2 linked regions of the Anatilimnocola floriformis genome follow. The protein of the gene in region 1 interacts with the protein of each later gene in a pairwise test. Links are inferred from orthologs where the notes say so. Each region holds a gene or a part of one and is shown on either strand. Other genes may lie near its edges. The genes, in order: M9Q49_RS06905 and M9Q49_RS35070.

Region 1 (8,208 bases):
GACGACGACACCAACCGCATCGCTGCCGGATTGCACGCAATGGGCGTGCAGCCCGGCATGAAGCTGGTGCTCATGGTGCCGCCGAGCATCGATTTCATTGCGCTCGTCTTCGCACTCTTCAAATCGGGCGTCGTGCAGGTGCTGATCGATCCCGGCATGGGTCGCGGCAACTTGATTCGCTGCCTGAGCGACAGTCAGCCCGATGGTTTCATCGGCATCCCGCTCGCGCAAGCCGTGCGGGTTTTCCTGCGCGGCAGATTTCCAAAAGCCAAGTTCAACGTCACCGTCGGCCGCCGCTGGTTCTGGGGCGGCAAGACGCTGCAGCAACTGCGCGAGATGAATGCTCCACTCACGCCGCCGATCACCAAGCCGGCAGACCCCGCCGCGATCATCTTCACCACCGGCAGCACCGGTCCGCCGAAGGGAGTGCTCTATCGTCACGGCAACTTCAATCGCCAGGCCGATGAGATCCGCGACTTTTACCACATTCAGCCCGGCGAAATCGATCTGCCGGGCTTTCCGCTCTTCGCGCTGTTCAACTGCGCAATGGGCGTCTCCACCGTCATTCCCGATATGGATCCCACGCGCCCGGCGAAAGTGAATCCGCAAAACATCATTGAAGCAGTCAACGACTGGCAGGTGACGCAGGCCTTTGGTTCGCCAGCGCTGTGGAATGTCGTCGGCCAGCATTGCGAGAAAAACAATATCACCTTGCCATCGCTCAAACGCATTATGTCCGCCGGTGCGCCCGTGCCGCCGCATGTGCTAAAGCGGATGAAGCATGCAATTCATCCCGACGGCGACATTCACACTCCGTACGGCGCGACCGAAGCGTTGCCGGTCGCCTCGATCGCCGCGAGCGAGGTGCTGCGCGAAACAGCAGCCAAAACCGCGACCGGCGCGGGAACTTGTGTCGGCCGACGATTCCCGGGCATCGAATGGAAAGTGATCGCTATCGACGATGGGCCGCTCACGAACATCGAACAGACTCGCGAATTACCCCGCGGCGAAATCGGCGAACTCCTCGTGCGCGGTCCGGTCGTCACCAGCGAGTATGTCACCCGCACCGACTGTAACCCGCTCCACAAAGTGGCCGACGGCGAAACGTTCTGGCATCGGATGGGAGACGTGGGTTATCTCGAGCAGGCTCCAGCCGACAATCCGCGAGGCGAGCGGTTCTGGTTCTGCGGACGCAAAGCTCACCGCGTCACCACCGCGCGGCAAACATTGTTCACCGAGCCTTGCGAGGCAATCTTCAATCAGCATCCGCACGTCTACCGCAGCGCGCTCGTCGGTGTTGGACCGCGCGGAAAGCAACGGCCCGTCATCATCGTCGAGCCTTGGCCCGAACATCTGCCGAAGGATCGAATTGCTGCTCGCAAACTGATCGGCGAACTCAGCGAACTAGCCGCCGCTTATGAGCACACACGCGAGATTGAGACTTTTTTCATTAATCCTGCGTTGCCGGTTGATATCCGTCACAACGCCAAGATTTTTCGGGAACAGCTCGCTGTGTGGGCTGCGAAACGCTTGCCGCGCGAATAACAATCGCAATCAGGTTCAGCCCAAGATTTGGGCGAGTGCATCGACTGCTGACCGGGCCGCGGCCAATCCGCCCATTTTGTCGACGAACTTCTTCACCTGAATTAGCTGCTGCAGATCCGTCACGACTGGCCGCCCGGCTTGGCGACCGCGTTTGCCGACCTTGGCGTCTTTTTTTCTGGCGTTCGAAAGGACCGTGCTCACGAACTGGGCACTGGTGATCGTACCCTCTTTCTTCAAAGCATCGGCAATTTCTTTGGGGCTGGCGGTCGGGTTCGCAGCCTTATAGGAGCGAATTGCGGCAGATTTGTTTACACCAGATCTTGATTTGCGCGCCATCACCAGACTCCATTGGCAGAAGGTATAAGATTCCCTCCAATTAACAGTAGTGCTCTGTAACGAGAGCGTCAATTAGCGATTTCACGCCAAATAATAAATATTGCTATGAAAGTAATATTTATTAGCAGCGGTCATAGCGCATCTGCGATCGTGCTTGCCGGTCGCTAGTCAGCCGCAAAACGATATCCCACCCCCTGCTCGGTGAGTATATATCGCGGCCGCGCGGGATCTGCTTCTAGTTTTCGTCGCAAGCTGGCAACGAACACACGCAGGTAGTGATTTTCCTGAGAATCCTGCGGCCCCCAAACTTCTCGCAATAAGAAGCGGTGCGTCAACACTTTGCCCGCATGCTTGAGCATCGTCACTAGCAGCTTGTATTCGAGCGGCGTGAAATGAACTTCCTGGCCTTGGCGATGGACGATGCGGGCTGCCAGGTCGATTTGCAGATCACCGATCGCGACCTTCGTCACTTCCGTTTCGCCTCGATTGGCGTGCCGGAGCGCAGTGCGAATACGAGCGAGGAGTTCACCAATACCAAAAGGCTTGGTGATGTAATCATCGGCGCCGCGATCGAGCGCTTTGATCTTTTGCGGTTCTTGATCGCGAGCCGATAGAATAATAATCGGAGCTTGATACCATTCGCGCAGCCGCTGCAACACATCCTGGCCATCCATATCGGGCAAGCCCAGATCGAGAATGATTAAATCCGGCGGCTGGCTGGTTGCCTTGCGCAAACCATCCTCGCCGGAAACGGCTTCGCTGAGGCTATACCCTTCATTGGTAAGGGCCGCTTGCAAGAACCGCCGGATCGGCTGTTCGTCTTCGATGACGAGAATGTGATGATCGCCTGACATATGACTATTCTATCACGACCTGCGGCGCGTCTTTTGCCAGTGGCAAGCGCAGCAAGAACTCCGCGCCGCCGCTGGGAAGATTAGCAGCCGTAATGTTGCCGCCGTGAGCTTTGGCGATGGCCCGGCAAATGGCCAAGCCCAATCCGCTGCCGCGTCCGCCATCGGCAGCTTGTGAGGCTCGGTAGAATTTTTCGAAAACTCGTTCTTCCGCGCCGCTGGGCAGCCCCGGGCCGTTGTCGGAAACGGCGATGCGCAAGCTTGCGTTATCAACGGCGGCGGCGATCGTCACGTGCGTGCCGGCCGGCGTGTAGCGGGCCGCGTTCTCGAGCAGGTTGACGAAGACCTGCTCCATCAGCAAGCCATCGATGAAGACTAACGGCAAATCGAGCGGCAGGTTCACCTTGACCGGATGATTCTGCAACAGTCGCGCGGTGCGATGAAGCGCCGAGCCAACGATCTCTTCCAGCACATGCCACTGCTGGCTGGGAGTCGCGGCGCCGGCATCCAGTTTCGACATCTGCAGAATGTTTTCGAGCAGTCGGTTGAGACGAATCGCTTCATCGCTCACGGTCTCAAGCAGCTGCCGGCGCGTACGATCGTCGATCGACTCGCTCTCGAGCAGGCTGCTGCTAGCGCCGGCGATAGCGGCCAGCGGCGTCTTTAGATCGTGCGAAACGCTGCTGAGCAGGCTGCTGCGCACTTGCTCGGCCTCGGCCTGAATGCGGGCTTCGGCGGCGTCGATGGCCAACTGATCGCGCTCCAAAGCCAGCGCGAGCAGATTGGCGCAAGCTTCTAACAGCCGTCGCACATCGGGCTCCAGCAAACGCTGCGCATCATCAACGCGGATTGCGATCGCACCGTGAGTTCGCTGCGAGCCAACGAGAGGAAGAAACAGCGCCGCAGCGCTAGGTAGTGTATTCGTTGCGGCGCCGGCAATCTGATCATGCTCGACCACCCATCGCGCGACCGGCAAACTCAGCGCATGCCCGGCGATGGTCGAATCCTGACCGAAGGCGAGCTCCGGCGTCGACGATCGCCCTTGCAGATAAATAGCAACTTCTCCCCCAACCATCTCGGCCATGGTGCGGCCGGCCGCGCTGACCAGAAACAGATTGCCATAGAGTGAACTCAGTTTCTTGCCTAATTCATACAGGCCTGCAGTGCGCCGCTCGCGCTCACGCGTACTCTGCACCTGAGCCCGCAATCGCGACGTCAACGTGCTCACGGCCAGGCCGATCGCGAGCATGACCGCGAACGTGACGACGTACTGAACATCCGAAACATTGAAACTGTGAACCGGCGGCACAAAGAAATAGTCGAAGGCCAGAACCGCCAGAGCGCTCGCCAGAATCGCCGGACCACGGCCGTAGCGAAATGCGGACCAAGCCACGGCGGCCAAAAAAAGCATAACTGTGTTGGCCTCACCATCGGCGAAGTGCAACGATTGCAGCGCGTAAGCCGCGACGCCGGTCAGGGCGATCAGCAACGAAGATTTGAGATAAGGAAGAATATCGAATGCAGCCACCGGCCCGCGAACGCCAGTCGATTGCTTCGGCTCTTCCTCGCCGTGAATCACATAGACATCGATCTCGGCACTCTGCTCTAGCAGTTCGTCGACGACGGAACCAAAGAGAAGTCGCTTCCACCGCGGCTGATTGGTTTTGCCGATCAGAATCTTAGTGACGTTGCGCGAACGAGCGTAGCTCAGAATCGTGGCGGTCACGTTCTGCCCGGCAATGGTTACCGTTTCGGCTCCCAATCGTTCCGCGATCCGAAAATGTTGAGCGACTTGCTGCTGCTCAGGACTGTTGTTCGATTCACCCGTCAGATCGACTGAAACCGCGAGCCACGGCGCATCGAGCGCCGCGGCCATTCGCCGGGCCGTGCGAATGACGCGGGCCGTGGTCGGACTCGGCCCGACGCAAACGAGCAATCGTTCCGAAGTCGCCCAGGGTTGGCTGATCGACTTTTCGCGGCGGGCCGATTCCACATCGGTGTGAATCCGTCGTGCTGCTTGCCGAAGCGAAAGCTCGCGCAGGGCATTCAAGTTTGGTTTCTGAAAGAAACTTTGAATCGCGCGATGTGCTTGCTCGGGGAGATAAACCTTGCCAGCCTTGAGACGAACGAGAAGCTCTTCGGGGGTGATATCGATCAGTTCGAGATCGTCGGCCAGATCGAAGACGCGATCGGGAACGAGTTCGCGCACAACCACGCCGGTGATTTGGCCAATCACATCGTTGAGGCTCTCGATGTGCTGCACATTGAGCGTCGTCCAAACATCGATACCGGCGGCGAGCAGTTCCTTCACATCTTGCCAACGCTTCTCATGGCGGCAGCCGGCCGCGTTGGTGTGTGCGAGCTCATCGACGAGCAATAAATCGGGATGCCGCGCGAGCGCAGCATCGACATTGAACTCGCGGAGCGTCACGCCGCGATAATCCAACTCCTGCAACGGAATCGTTTCGAAGCCCGCAAGCAGCGCTTCCGTTTCGCGCCGGCCGTGCGGCTCGACATAGCCGACGACGACTTCGCGGCCCTCGACCTTTGCCCGGCGAGCGTTCTCCAGCATCGCGTACGTTTTGCCAACGCCGGCCGCATAGCCGAAGAAGACCTTCAGCGAACCGCGTTTCGCTTCGGCTTCGTCGGCCTGGACTTGTGCCAGCAGGGCGTCGGGATTGGGGCGAACTTCCGGCATGCGGCGTTAGTCTTTTTTCTGCGAATGATCGAGGGCCAGATTGAGGGCGAGCACATTTACGCGAGGTTCGCCGAGCACACCCAGTTGTCGCCCCTCGGTGTTTTGTCGGACTAATTCTCGCACGGATTCCTCTTTCATTTTCCTTACAGCGGCGACTCGCGCGACTTGAAATTCCGCCGCCGCGAGTGAAATCTGCGGATCAAGTCCACTGCCGGAGGCGGTTACCAGGTCGGCCGGAATGTTTGTCTTCGACGATCCGCTCGCCGTGAGTAATTCTATGCGAGCTTCGGCTGCTTTTTTTAGATCGGGATGCAACGGCCCATAATTCGATCCGCTCGAGGCCGTGGCGTTGTAAGCATACGGAGCCGTCGCCGAGAGTCGGCCCCAAAAGTATTCCGGCTTGGTGAATTGCTGGCCGATCAGCGACGAACCAATGGTTTGATCTGCCTTTTTCAACAAGCTGCCATTGGCCTGTTGTGGAAAAGCCAGCTGGGCAACCGCCGTGACGATCAAAGGATACACGCCACCGGTCAGCATGGTGAGCGCGACGAGCAGCAACGTGGCAATGCGTAATTGTCGAAACATCGGACGATTCCTTATGCAAGGCCCACGGCGGACAGCAACAGGTCGATGGCTTTGATGCCAACGAACGGCACGATCAGGCCGCCGAGGCCGTAAATGAGCAAGTTGTTTCGTAAGAGCTGAGCCGCGCCGACGGGACGATACGACACGCCTTTGAGGGCCAGCGGAACGAGGGCGATGATGATCAGAGCATTGAAGATGACTGCCGACAGGATCGCACTCGATGGCGAGGTGAGTCGCATCAAGTCGAGTGCTTTCAGCGCTGGATACGTTGCCGCAAAGGCTGCCGGCAGGATCGCGAAGTACTTCGCAACGTCGTTGGCAATGCTGAACGTTGTGAGCGAGCCGCGGGTCATCAGCAATTGCTTGCCGATGTTGACGATCTCGATCAGCTTTGTCGGATTCGAATCGAGATCGACCATATTGCCGGCTTCCTTTGCCGCCTGCGTGCCGCTGTTCATCGCCACGGCGACATCGGCTTGGGCAAGCGCCGGCGCGTCGTTCGTGCCATCGCCCGTCATGGCAACCAGGCGGCCACCTTTTTGATATTCGCGAATGAGCGACAGCTTGGCCTCAGGCGTGGCCTCGGCGAGGAAGTCGTCGACGCCGGCTTCGGCGGCGATCGCAGCGGCTGTGAGCGGATTGTCGCCGGTGATCATCACCGTCTTGATCCCCATCTGTCGCAACTCGGCAAAACGCTCCTTGATGCCGCCTTTGACGATGTCTTTCAGCTCGATCGCGCCGAGTACCTGTGCGTTGCGACTAACTACCAGCGGCGTACCCCCGGCTTTGGCAATTTGTTGTACGGCGGCGCGCACGTCGTCCGGCAAAAAACCACCGAGACTGCGGACATGGGTTTCGACAGCTTCGGCCGCACCTTTACGAATCTCCTGGCCGTCGAGCGTAACGCCGCTCATCCGCGTGCGGGCCGAAAACGGCACGAAATGAGGCTGGATTTGTTCGAGGTCGCGAGCACGCAGCCCGAAGCGCTTCTTGGCGAGTACTACAATGCTGCGTCCCTCGGCCGTTTCATCGGCGAGCGAAGCCAACTGAGCCGCTTCGGCCAATTCTTGCTCTTTCGTGCTCACCGCAGGAATGAACTGCGTTGCCTGACGATTGCCCAGCGTGATGGTGCCCGTCTTGTCAAGCAGCAGCACATCGACATCACCGGCGGCTTCCACGGCGCGACCCGACATGGCAACGACATTAGCCTGGCTGAGTCGATTCATCCCGGCGATGCCGATGGCAGACAGCAGCGCGCCAATGGTTGTTGGCGCCAGACAGACGAACAGGGCCACGAGCACCGTCAAGCTGATGACTTTGCCTTGGCCGGAGACCGCGACGCTGAACATCGAGTAAGGAAGGAGCGTCGCCACCACGAGCAAAAAGATCAACGTGAGCGCGGCGAGCAGAATCGCCAGCGCGATTTCGTTCGGCGTCTTCTGCCGCTTGGCGCCTTCCACCATCGCAATCATGCGGTCCAGAAAACTCTGGCCCGGCGCTGCTTTGACTTGAATGATCAGCCAGTCGGAAATTACTCGCGTTCCGCCAGTGACCGAGCTGCGATCGCCACCACTTTCGCGCACCACCGGTGCGCTCTCGCCAGTGATCGCACTCTCGTCGACCGAGGCAACCCCTTCGACAACTTCGCCATCGGCTGCGATGGCATCGCCCGCTTCGGCAAAGATCAGATCACCGACGCGAAGTTCGTCGGCCTGGCGAATTTCGATATCACCGTCGACTAGCAATTCCTTCGTCGATCGCCGTTTGCCAGAATGCGCGAGCGGCAAACAAAAACGCTTCGAGCCAACTTCAGAGCGACTCTTCTTCAGCGCCGCCGCTTGGGCGCGGCCGTGCCCCTCGGCGATGGCTTCGGCAAAGTTGGCGAATAGCACGGTGAACCAGAGCCAAATCGCCACGCCGAGCACGAAGACCGACGATTCGCCCGCTGCCGAGACAAACGAGTTGAGCCAAAGCGCCGTCGTCAAAATGCTGCCGAGATAAACGGCAAACATCACTGGATTGCGCAGTTGAACGCGCGGATCGAGCTTCGCGAATGAAGCGACAACGGCCTGGCCGAAGATCTTCTTATCAAACAGATGTGTAGATGTTTTAGTCATTGCGTGTATTTCTCCTAGTGCTTCGGCAGCTGCAGGTGTTCCACGATGGGTCCCAAAGCGAGCGCCGGAAAATAGC
Region 2 (7,959 bases), on another replicon or contig:
CTTTGCTATCACAGCGACCAGATCGCTTCCGGGGACAACAATCCAGTCTCACCAGCACAAACCACACGCCGGACAATTGGGTTTTGTTGAACACCGCCACCGTCCCAAACCGATGATCACGATGCTTGTTACCCCGCGGAATAGGACTAATCCGCAAACTGGGTAGGTCGGGCGAAGGGGCGAAGTCTCGATTCGGGACCGCCGTCTCAAATCGGGATCCAAAATGACGCATCTCCGCCACTATAAACACTTCGTTGCCAGCACCGATTCCTTGTCCGCTGAAATTTCTCGGCGGAAATTTTTGCGGGTTTCGGCAGTGGCAGGCCTTCTCGCCACTGCGGGAACTGCTACCTACGCTGCCGACGACGCCAAGCCCAGCAAGGACGGCGCGCTGCTGCTAGCAGTCAACTCCAATGAGACGCGCACCCAGCGGGTGAAGGTCGCTGTCGAAGTCTCCGGCCAGATGAAAATGAACCCCACCGGGCGGGAAGTGAAATTCCTCCCCATGTCAGTAACCGCCGACCAGCTGTTCTTGCAACGGCGGCTGCCGGAAACAAAGCCGGCCGGAAAAGACTCGGCTGCCACTCGCCTGGTTCGCCACTACGAAACGGCGGAAACCAAATTCAATCTGAAAAACACCGAGTTCAGCGAGAAGCTGCGCGACGAGCGCCGATTGGTCGTGCTGCAGGCCGAAAGCGACGAGGGGATCTACTTCTCGCCCGAGGGGCCACTGCTCCGTGAGGAACTCGAACTGATCGACGTTCCCGGCACCGGCGTATTGCCTGAGTCGCTCCTGCCCGGCAAAGCCCTGAAGGTTGGCGAAACCTGGCCGGTGCCCGATGCTGCCGTGGTTCGACTGCTCAGTCTCGATGCCGTTCACAAGCATGACGTTGTCGGCAAGTTCGACGAGCTGCGCGATGGCATTGCGATTCTCTCGCTCGAAGGAAAAGTCACCGGCGCGGTCGGTGGCGTTTCGAGCGAAGTAAATCTCAAAGCCAAGATCAACCTCGATCCCAAGGAGCAACTCCTCACCTGGATCGCCCTCAGCTTCACCGAAAATCGCGCGGTCGGCCATGCCCAGCCGGGTTACGACGTCACCACGCGGATCCGCATCCTCACGGCCCTCACCGACGACGCGCCCGAGCTCAGCGAAAAGTCCCTCAGCATGCTGCCCCTCACGGCAGGCCTTGGTCAAAAGCTGCTGACCTTCCGTTCCGAAAAAGGTGGTCTCGAGCTCAACCACGATCGCCGTTGGCGGGTGATGACCGAGCGTTACGACAGCGCGGTCCTGCGGCTTGTCGATCGTGGCGAACTCATCGCCCAATGCAACATCGCCAAACTCAAGAACTTCGCCAAGGACGAGAAGCTCACGATCGAAGCCTTTCAGGGGGACGTGAAGAAAGCCCTCGAGCAAAACAAGGGCACCATCGCCGAAGCCTCGCAAAACACCACCGATAACGGCTTGCTGGTGTACCGCCTGCTCGTCACTGGCGCTGCCTCGGAAATTCCGATCCAGTGGACCTATTATCACGTCTCCGATTCCGAAGGCCGCCGCGCTTCGCTGGTCTTCACCATTGATGCGAAGCTCGTGGAAAAGTACGCCCACATCGATCAGGAACTAATCTCTGGCTTCCGCCTGTTCGACCCACCGAAGTCCGCCGGCGAACCAACACCGGCCGAAAAGCCCGCTGGCGAAACAGCGCAAAAGCCCAGCACGGCGACCAAATAGCCCCCCTTTCAGACCCCTAGATTATTGCAAGCAATACGAAACTCGATTTCTCGCGCAAATCATTACAGTAAAAAGACTTGGCAGCAAAACCAGCCTGCAATATCGCGCTGGAATATTGCACTTTATTGGTAGTGGCACATTAAGTAGACCCGCAAAATAAGGCGGGAACAACTGCCGCTAATCATCGATGCCCGACCCAAACCGTGCCGGATTACGCGGTGGAGTGAAGTCTTTCGTCATTATTGCCAAACGGAATGCCCATGGCCCTCATGACACCCCAAACCGCGAGACTGACTATCGCCACAATGTTCCTGTTCGTTTGCGTTGCGGCGTACTGTTACTGCGCGTATGAGTGCAAGGCGATTCAGGGTAGATGGGAGCCGGTTACCGGGTCTGACGGCGGCTGGAGCTTCGGCACCAATGGGTATGCCGACGCGCCTTTGGGTGGCAGGTCGCGTTACAGCGTGTATCCGCTAATTCGCAGAATCAAGTGGGGAGAGGTGTATCTCCCCTACAAACGAGATGGCGATGATCTGAAGATTTGGATGCACGAGGAGCCGCACACTTTTAAAAGAGTTGGGACATGACCCGCGAATCCCGCGCACCTCTGATTGTCGCCATCGTGCTGTTGCTCCTGCCAGTGTTGTACGTGGGGAGTTATTTGGTGCTGGTTCAACCAGGTGAAGATCGGCTTGAAAGAGTGAGCATGGATCGCATCGCCTTTCGGAACTACCGCATGAATGGCGACTGGCCATCGCGAATCTTCTGGCCCCTAGAGCAGATCGACCGGAAGTTGCGGCCGGGAGTGTGGGCGAGTCCGGCGTTTGAGTCACGCTCAGGGGCATCGCCAAAGATTCCGGTTTCCCCTTAATTCCGCCTTTCCCGGCTAAGGTCCACTTAATGTGCCACTACCACTTTACTGCAACCCAAACGGGTGGCATTGAATAAGCCAGAGCCACCCTCAAAATCTACTCCGCCTCCAATACCGCCATGATGTGCAGCGGATGAAATGACACGACGTCGCCGCAGGCTAGAACCTGTGCGTGATGCGGGTCGTTGGCGAGTTCGCCGACGTAGTTTTCGTCTTCGTCGCGGTCGGTGATTTGCACCCACATCCGCTCTGTTTCATCATCCTGCCGTTCGGCGTCTTCGGCGGCGAAACGAAAAATAAGCTTCACATAAGTGCCGGGCGGAAGATCGTCTCGCGTTTCTTCCGGCGGAGGAGTGATGTCGTCGCGATATTGCGACAGCCAGAGCGCGTCTTCCAGGTAGTAACCGTTTTCGGCGAACGTGGGATACGGATTGTTCTTCTCCAACAGCCACGGTGCTCGAACGCTACTGCGTGTCGCTCGCCAGCCATACGGCAGATCACGCAACTGCGCGAGCGCGGCGTCGCGCGTCACCATGCTCGCCAGCGAAACGACGCGCGCAACTTCCGCGGTCGCCGGCTGATCGTCATCGCCATGAAACTGCCAACCGCCATCGAAGTCGTGATACACGCGCAAGATCGGCGAACCCTCGAGCACAAAGGTCGTGGTAAAGCACGCAGTGTTCGGCTCGTCGTGGAAGGGCCAGGCTTGATTCACGGGATCCCCTTTTCCAGCAGCATACTCCAGCTTCCGCCGATTGTGCGGAATACTCCGTGTAATCTGCTTGGGCCAAGTTTTTTGAAATCCGCTCGCAGGCAAGCCGATGACGAGGAAGAGACGCCGATCTTTCTTTCCCTGCCCACTCACCGGCCATGTGCGACACTTCCAGCTTATCCGCCGCTCAGAACTCTGCCGTGCAAACGCAGATTATGATCAGCGTTCTTGGGAAGGCCCAAGCCGCTGACAAGCAACAGGGCGCAGCCATCAATCAGATGCTGCAATCGGCCGCCCAAATCGGCAAGACGCTCGATACCGGCAAGCAGCTCGATCTCTACGCGTAACTCCCAGGTAGCCCGACGCGTGAGCGAGGGTTTGGGCGCGAAGACTCTAGATCCACCCACGTGCGACAGCACAACCGCGATGGTGCTGCCGCACGTTGCCAATTCTTGCGTCCACGCGCCCAAACCCTCGCTCACGCTGCGGGCTTTCTTGCGGCGGCGAAAACCAATGCGCCTTACACTGCGTCTTATTCAGGTGGCGCCTCTTCAAATCCGACGGAAAGACCTTCTCGTGAAAAACCTCCCGCTCCTTGCAATGGTTATCTGTCTGTTCGCCACGCCGGCCGCGTTTGCCAAACGCTCGCCGCCGGTGAAGGTCGATCCGGTTCGGCAGGGAGCGGTCGAGTATCGCGTGCCGCATGACCAGATGGGCTGCGTCGAGGCTTGGGATGTGTCGACCGATCGGCTGATCTGGCGGAAGCAGGTGTATGTCGTCCGCTACGATGTGGTGCTAGAGAAGGACGTGCAGGATGTCTTCATCACCCTCGTGACGCCGACCAAAGGAACGCTCGTCATCAAGAACGAGAATCACTCCGAGTACGTGCTCGACCTCGATACCCTGCAGGTAACGGTGACGAAGGGAAAGCTCGTCGAACACGTGAAGCGGTGAGGCGTCGGAGAGATGAAGGGTTGAAGAGAGGAAGAGGGTAGGGAAAACAACAGAGAACCCTTCACCGTTAGGCTGTTCCTCTCTCGCCTCTCGCCCCCCGCCTCCTCCCTCCCCATGCCTTCCGCCACCGACTACCATCAGGGTCGTTCAAGCGGCAAATCAGGGCAGTCGAATCGACTGTAGCTGAATTCGCCAGAATTCAGATGGTCACGCCCGATTGCCACCTCTGAATTCTGGCGAATTCAGCTACTTCGCATTCGTTCTGCCAATTCGGGCGGGATGAGTTTCCATGGCGAGTGAGTTTCTGACAAAACTGTTTGGGCTCGACGGCCAGGTTGCCGTGGTGATCGGCGGCACCGGCGTGCTCGGCGGTGCGCTGGCCGAAGGGATCGCTGCGGCGGGGGCCATTGTGGTGATTGCTGGCCGTTCGCAGGAACGGGGCGCCGAGCGAGTGGCTGCCATCGAAAAAGCGGGCGGCCGGGCGATCTTTCTGGAAGTGAACGCCGACCAGCGCGAGAGTGTGCAGCAGCTTCTCCGCAGTACGCTCACGCGGTTCAGCCAGGTCGACATGCTGGTGAACTGCGCTGGCACGAACAGCGCCATTCCTTATGCCGAGATCACCGACGAGCAGTGGAACTCGGTGATCACGAGTCAGCTCTTTACGACGCATCTCGGCTGCCAGGTTTTTGCGCCTTACATGGCGACTCAGGAAAAGGGGGGCAGCATTCTGAACATCGGCAGCGTGACCTCGCATTTGCCGTTGTCGCGCGTGTTCGCCTATTCCGCCGCCAAAGCCGCCGTGGTGAACCTGACGAAAAACCTGGCCCGCGAATATGCAACGCAAAAGGTCCGCGTCAACGCGATCTGCCCCGGCTTTTTTCCTGCCGAGCAGAACCGCAAGATTCTGGACGCCGCGCGGGTCGAAAACATCCTCCGCCAGACGCCCATGGCCCGGTTCGGCGAACCGAGCGAACTGGTCGCCGCGGCCATCCTGCTCCTCTCGCGCGGGGGGGGATCGTTCATCACCGGCGAAGATCTGTATGTCGACGGCGGGTTTACTTCGATGCGGTTTTAACCGCCCGCAAACAGCGCAAGGCCTTGCCGCTGTGCGATCTGCGGCGACCGACGGTTGCCCGACTCCTGATTCCCGCCTGCTGGCCTCATCGTTACATTGGATTTAAACGGAGCGGCGCACAGCATTTCGGCTTTGCGCATTTCCCGTGAGGTACGATTTTTCCTGCCCTGTTGCTCGTCGCAGTAAAAGCTAGACTAGAGGGCTTCCCTTTTGACTTTTGGAGTAGCATCGGTGCAGATCAACATCTCGGCACGGCATGGCCATTTGAGCCCCGGCACCCAGGAAAAAATTTCCGATAAGGTGGAATCGATCCGCCGGTTGTTTGACCGGATCACGGCGATTCAGGTGGTGGTCGATCTCGAACATCGCGACGAACCGAGCGTGGAAGTTCGGATCCTGGCCGAACATCACGACGAGTTCATCGCCACCGTGAAGGCCGAAAATGTGCTGACCGCGCTCGATGGAGTCATCGACAAGGTCGAGGCCCAAGTGCGAAAATTCAAGGAACGGCTGAAGGATCATAAGGCGACCGGTCATAAGCACCTGGAGCCCCCCGTCGCCGAAGCGACAGATGAATAGTCTCGCGAGCGAGGCTTTCGCAATCGCGGTGAATCGAACAAACTTGATTTAGATACAATGCGGCAGTCGCTGGCTGCTCCTTTCATTGCAAGGAACTGAGAAATGAAGTTCAGTGATTTTGTACAGGTCGACGCCATCAAGGCCAGCGTGACCGCTCTGCAGAAGCCCGACGTGATCCGCGAACTGGTCGAAGGCTTGGCGGCAGCGGGCGCCATCAATGCCGCCGATCAAGAAGGCATCATCGCTGCCATTCTGAAGCGCGAAGAACTCGGCAGCACCGGCATCGGCCGCGGCGTGGCCGTTCCGCACACCAAGCACCCCAGCGCCACCAAGCTGGTCGGCACCGTGGGCGTGAGCCACGAAGGCGTTGACTTCAACAGCCTCGACGGCGACAAGGTTCACCTCTTCTTCCTGCTCGTCTCGCCGCCGGATCGCCCAGCCGATCACTTGCGGGCCCTGGAAAATATCTCGCGCCAGCTGCGCGACGACACGTTCTGCCGCTTCCTCAAGCAAGCGACGTCGGTACAAGACATTCGTCAATTGCTCGACGAAGCCGATCACAATCAGTTCGCCTAAGTTTAGTTTGCCTCGTTCGCAGGGCAGCGGATCATCGTTCCGCTGCGATTTTTCTGCATCGGTTTCAGCGCAGTGTTTTTCGGCGGACTGCGCTGCAGGTGTGAGTTTTTTCGCTCGCACCCTTTTCGGTTCCCTCTTTGGCGTTGTTCGTCATGTCCGAGCCCACAGCTGAACGTCTCGTTGTCGTTGTCAACACGCAGGGCTTTCATGCGCGCCCGGCGCACCTGTTCGTCAAAATGGCGATGACGTTCAAGAGCAAGGTGCAGATTCAAAAGGGCAACCAGATCATCGACGGTAAGAGCATTCTCGATCTGCTCACCCTCGGCGCCGGCAACGGCACGCAATTGAAACTGAAAGCCACCGGCCCTGACGCGGCCGAATCGCTCGACGCACTCGCTCAACTCGTCGAGGGCGGTTTTGGCGAGTTGGAGAATGGCCACGAACCGGCTGCGACGTAGTTCAGCCGAAAGTTAGCCAGCCGCGGCGAAGTGAAACACTTGGCAGCAATTGCATGGCTCCTCATGATTTTCGCGTTGTGCTGCTCGCCGCGAGCGACACTGCCGTTCGCTTTGCTCGTCAGTTCGTTACCAACGAGCTATCGCTGGAATTTCGGTACCGAGTGTTGCTCAATCAATCGTACGATGGCAACGCGTCTCCCGACGACGTGCTGTATCCCGACGATGACGGCGTGGAGCTAAGCAACCTCACTGCGGATCAAGTCGTCGACTGTCTCTGCCGCGACGGCTGTTGGCCGCAGTGGATCGATATTTCTGCCAACGCTGTCAGCCCTGACTACACCCTGTTGCGTCTCTTGTGTTGCGGCCGATTCACTGACAATCCGGCGAAGTTGTATTACCAAGGGACTGGAACCGGTCCATTCGGCATCAAAGGGCCAATGTTCCCGGTGGGGCACATCAACGGAACGAAGTTCACGCTGCCGACGGTTTAGTGCTCGCTAGTGAACACCAAATCTCGTGTCAGGCCCCTTCTACCGCCGCCGGCAGTGGTTCGCTCGGTGGAGCTGTCGGGAGCAGATCGATGATCTGCACTTCGCGCGTGGTGGTCTCCAGCACCGCGATTGTCGGCCGGCCAAAGCTCCAGCCGCTGGTTTCGCCGGGGTTAATCAGCATTCGGCCATCGGGCTCGCGCTCGACGCGGGCCTTGTGCGTGTGGCCGACGATTTGGATATCGAACTCTTCGTTCAGGCCGCGCAGCTGCCGTTTCATATGCACGATAACGAACCGCGTGCCGTCGTTGGCCGTGTAGCGCACCGGCGCTTCTTCGATCGTCCCCAAGCCGGTGAAACCCGACTTCAAGCCGATCTTGTTGCCTTCGTTGTCGCCGAAGCAAGCGACGACTTTGCAATTCAGCCGCTTCAGCGGCGGCACGCTGATGGTCGAGACAATGTCGCCGGCAAATAGCACGACCTCGACCTGCTCTTGATTAAAGCGTTCGACGGCCAG

What was found.
Region 2: the proteins of M9Q49_RS06905 (region 1) and M9Q49_RS35070 interact in binary tests that used the Escherichia coli proteins (3 or more experiments, as listed by UniProt). The link is inferred for Anatilimnocola floriformis from one-to-one orthologs.

What each region holds. Positions count from the first base shown.
Region 1 is NZ_JAMLFW010000001.1:1,688,151-1,696,358, reverse strand. Bases 2,540-5,777 are described here. They hold M9Q49_RS06905 (sensor histidine kinase), read right to left. Parts: upstream 5,431-5,777; coding sequence 2,740-5,430; downstream 2,540-2,739. Other genes in these bases: kdpC (potassium-transporting ATPase subunit KdpC), read right to left, coding at 5,437-5,777; M9Q49_RS06910 (response regulator), read right to left, coding at 2,540-2,735. Outside these bases: M9Q49_RS06920 (fatty acid CoA ligase family protein), read left to right, coding at 1-1,545; M9Q49_RS06915 (hypothetical protein), read right to left, coding at 1,561-1,953; more of M9Q49_RS06910, read right to left, coding at 2,046-2,539; more of kdpC, read right to left, coding at 5,778-6,015; potassium-transporting ATPase subunit KdpB, read right to left, coding at 6,027-8,132; potassium-transporting ATPase subunit KdpA, read right to left, coding at 8,147-8,208. UniProt on the Escherichia coli protein: Member of the two-component regulatory system KdpD/KdpE involved in the regulation of the kdp operon. KdpD may function as a membrane-associated protein kinase that phosphorylates KdpE in response to environmental signals.
Region 2 is NZ_JAMLFW010000005.1:25,491-33,449, reverse strand. Bases 4,771-7,759 are described here. They hold M9Q49_RS35070 (PTS sugar transporter subunit IIA), read left to right. Parts: upstream 4,771-6,022; coding sequence 6,023-6,496; downstream 6,497-7,759. Other genes in these bases: M9Q49_RS35055 (YfcE family phosphodiesterase), read right to left, coding at 7,474-7,759; M9Q49_RS35060 (hypothetical protein), read left to right, coding at 7,008-7,445; M9Q49_RS35065 (HPr family phosphocarrier protein), read left to right, coding at 6,649-6,954; hpf (ribosome hibernation-promoting factor, HPF/YfiA family), read left to right, coding at 5,573-5,920; M9Q49_RS35080 (SDR family oxidoreductase), read left to right, coding at 4,771-5,341. Also shown: M9Q49_RS35105 (hypothetical protein), read left to right, coding at 317-1,729; M9Q49_RS35100 (hypothetical protein), read left to right, coding at 2,313-2,600; M9Q49_RS35095 (DUF2314 domain-containing protein), read right to left, coding at 2,698-3,315; M9Q49_RS35090 (hypothetical protein), read left to right, coding at 3,513-3,659; M9Q49_RS35085 (hypothetical protein), read left to right, coding at 3,889-4,266; more of M9Q49_RS35080, read left to right, coding at 4,556-4,770; more of M9Q49_RS35055, read right to left, coding at 7,760-7,959. UniProt on the Escherichia coli protein: Seems to have a role in regulating nitrogen assimilation.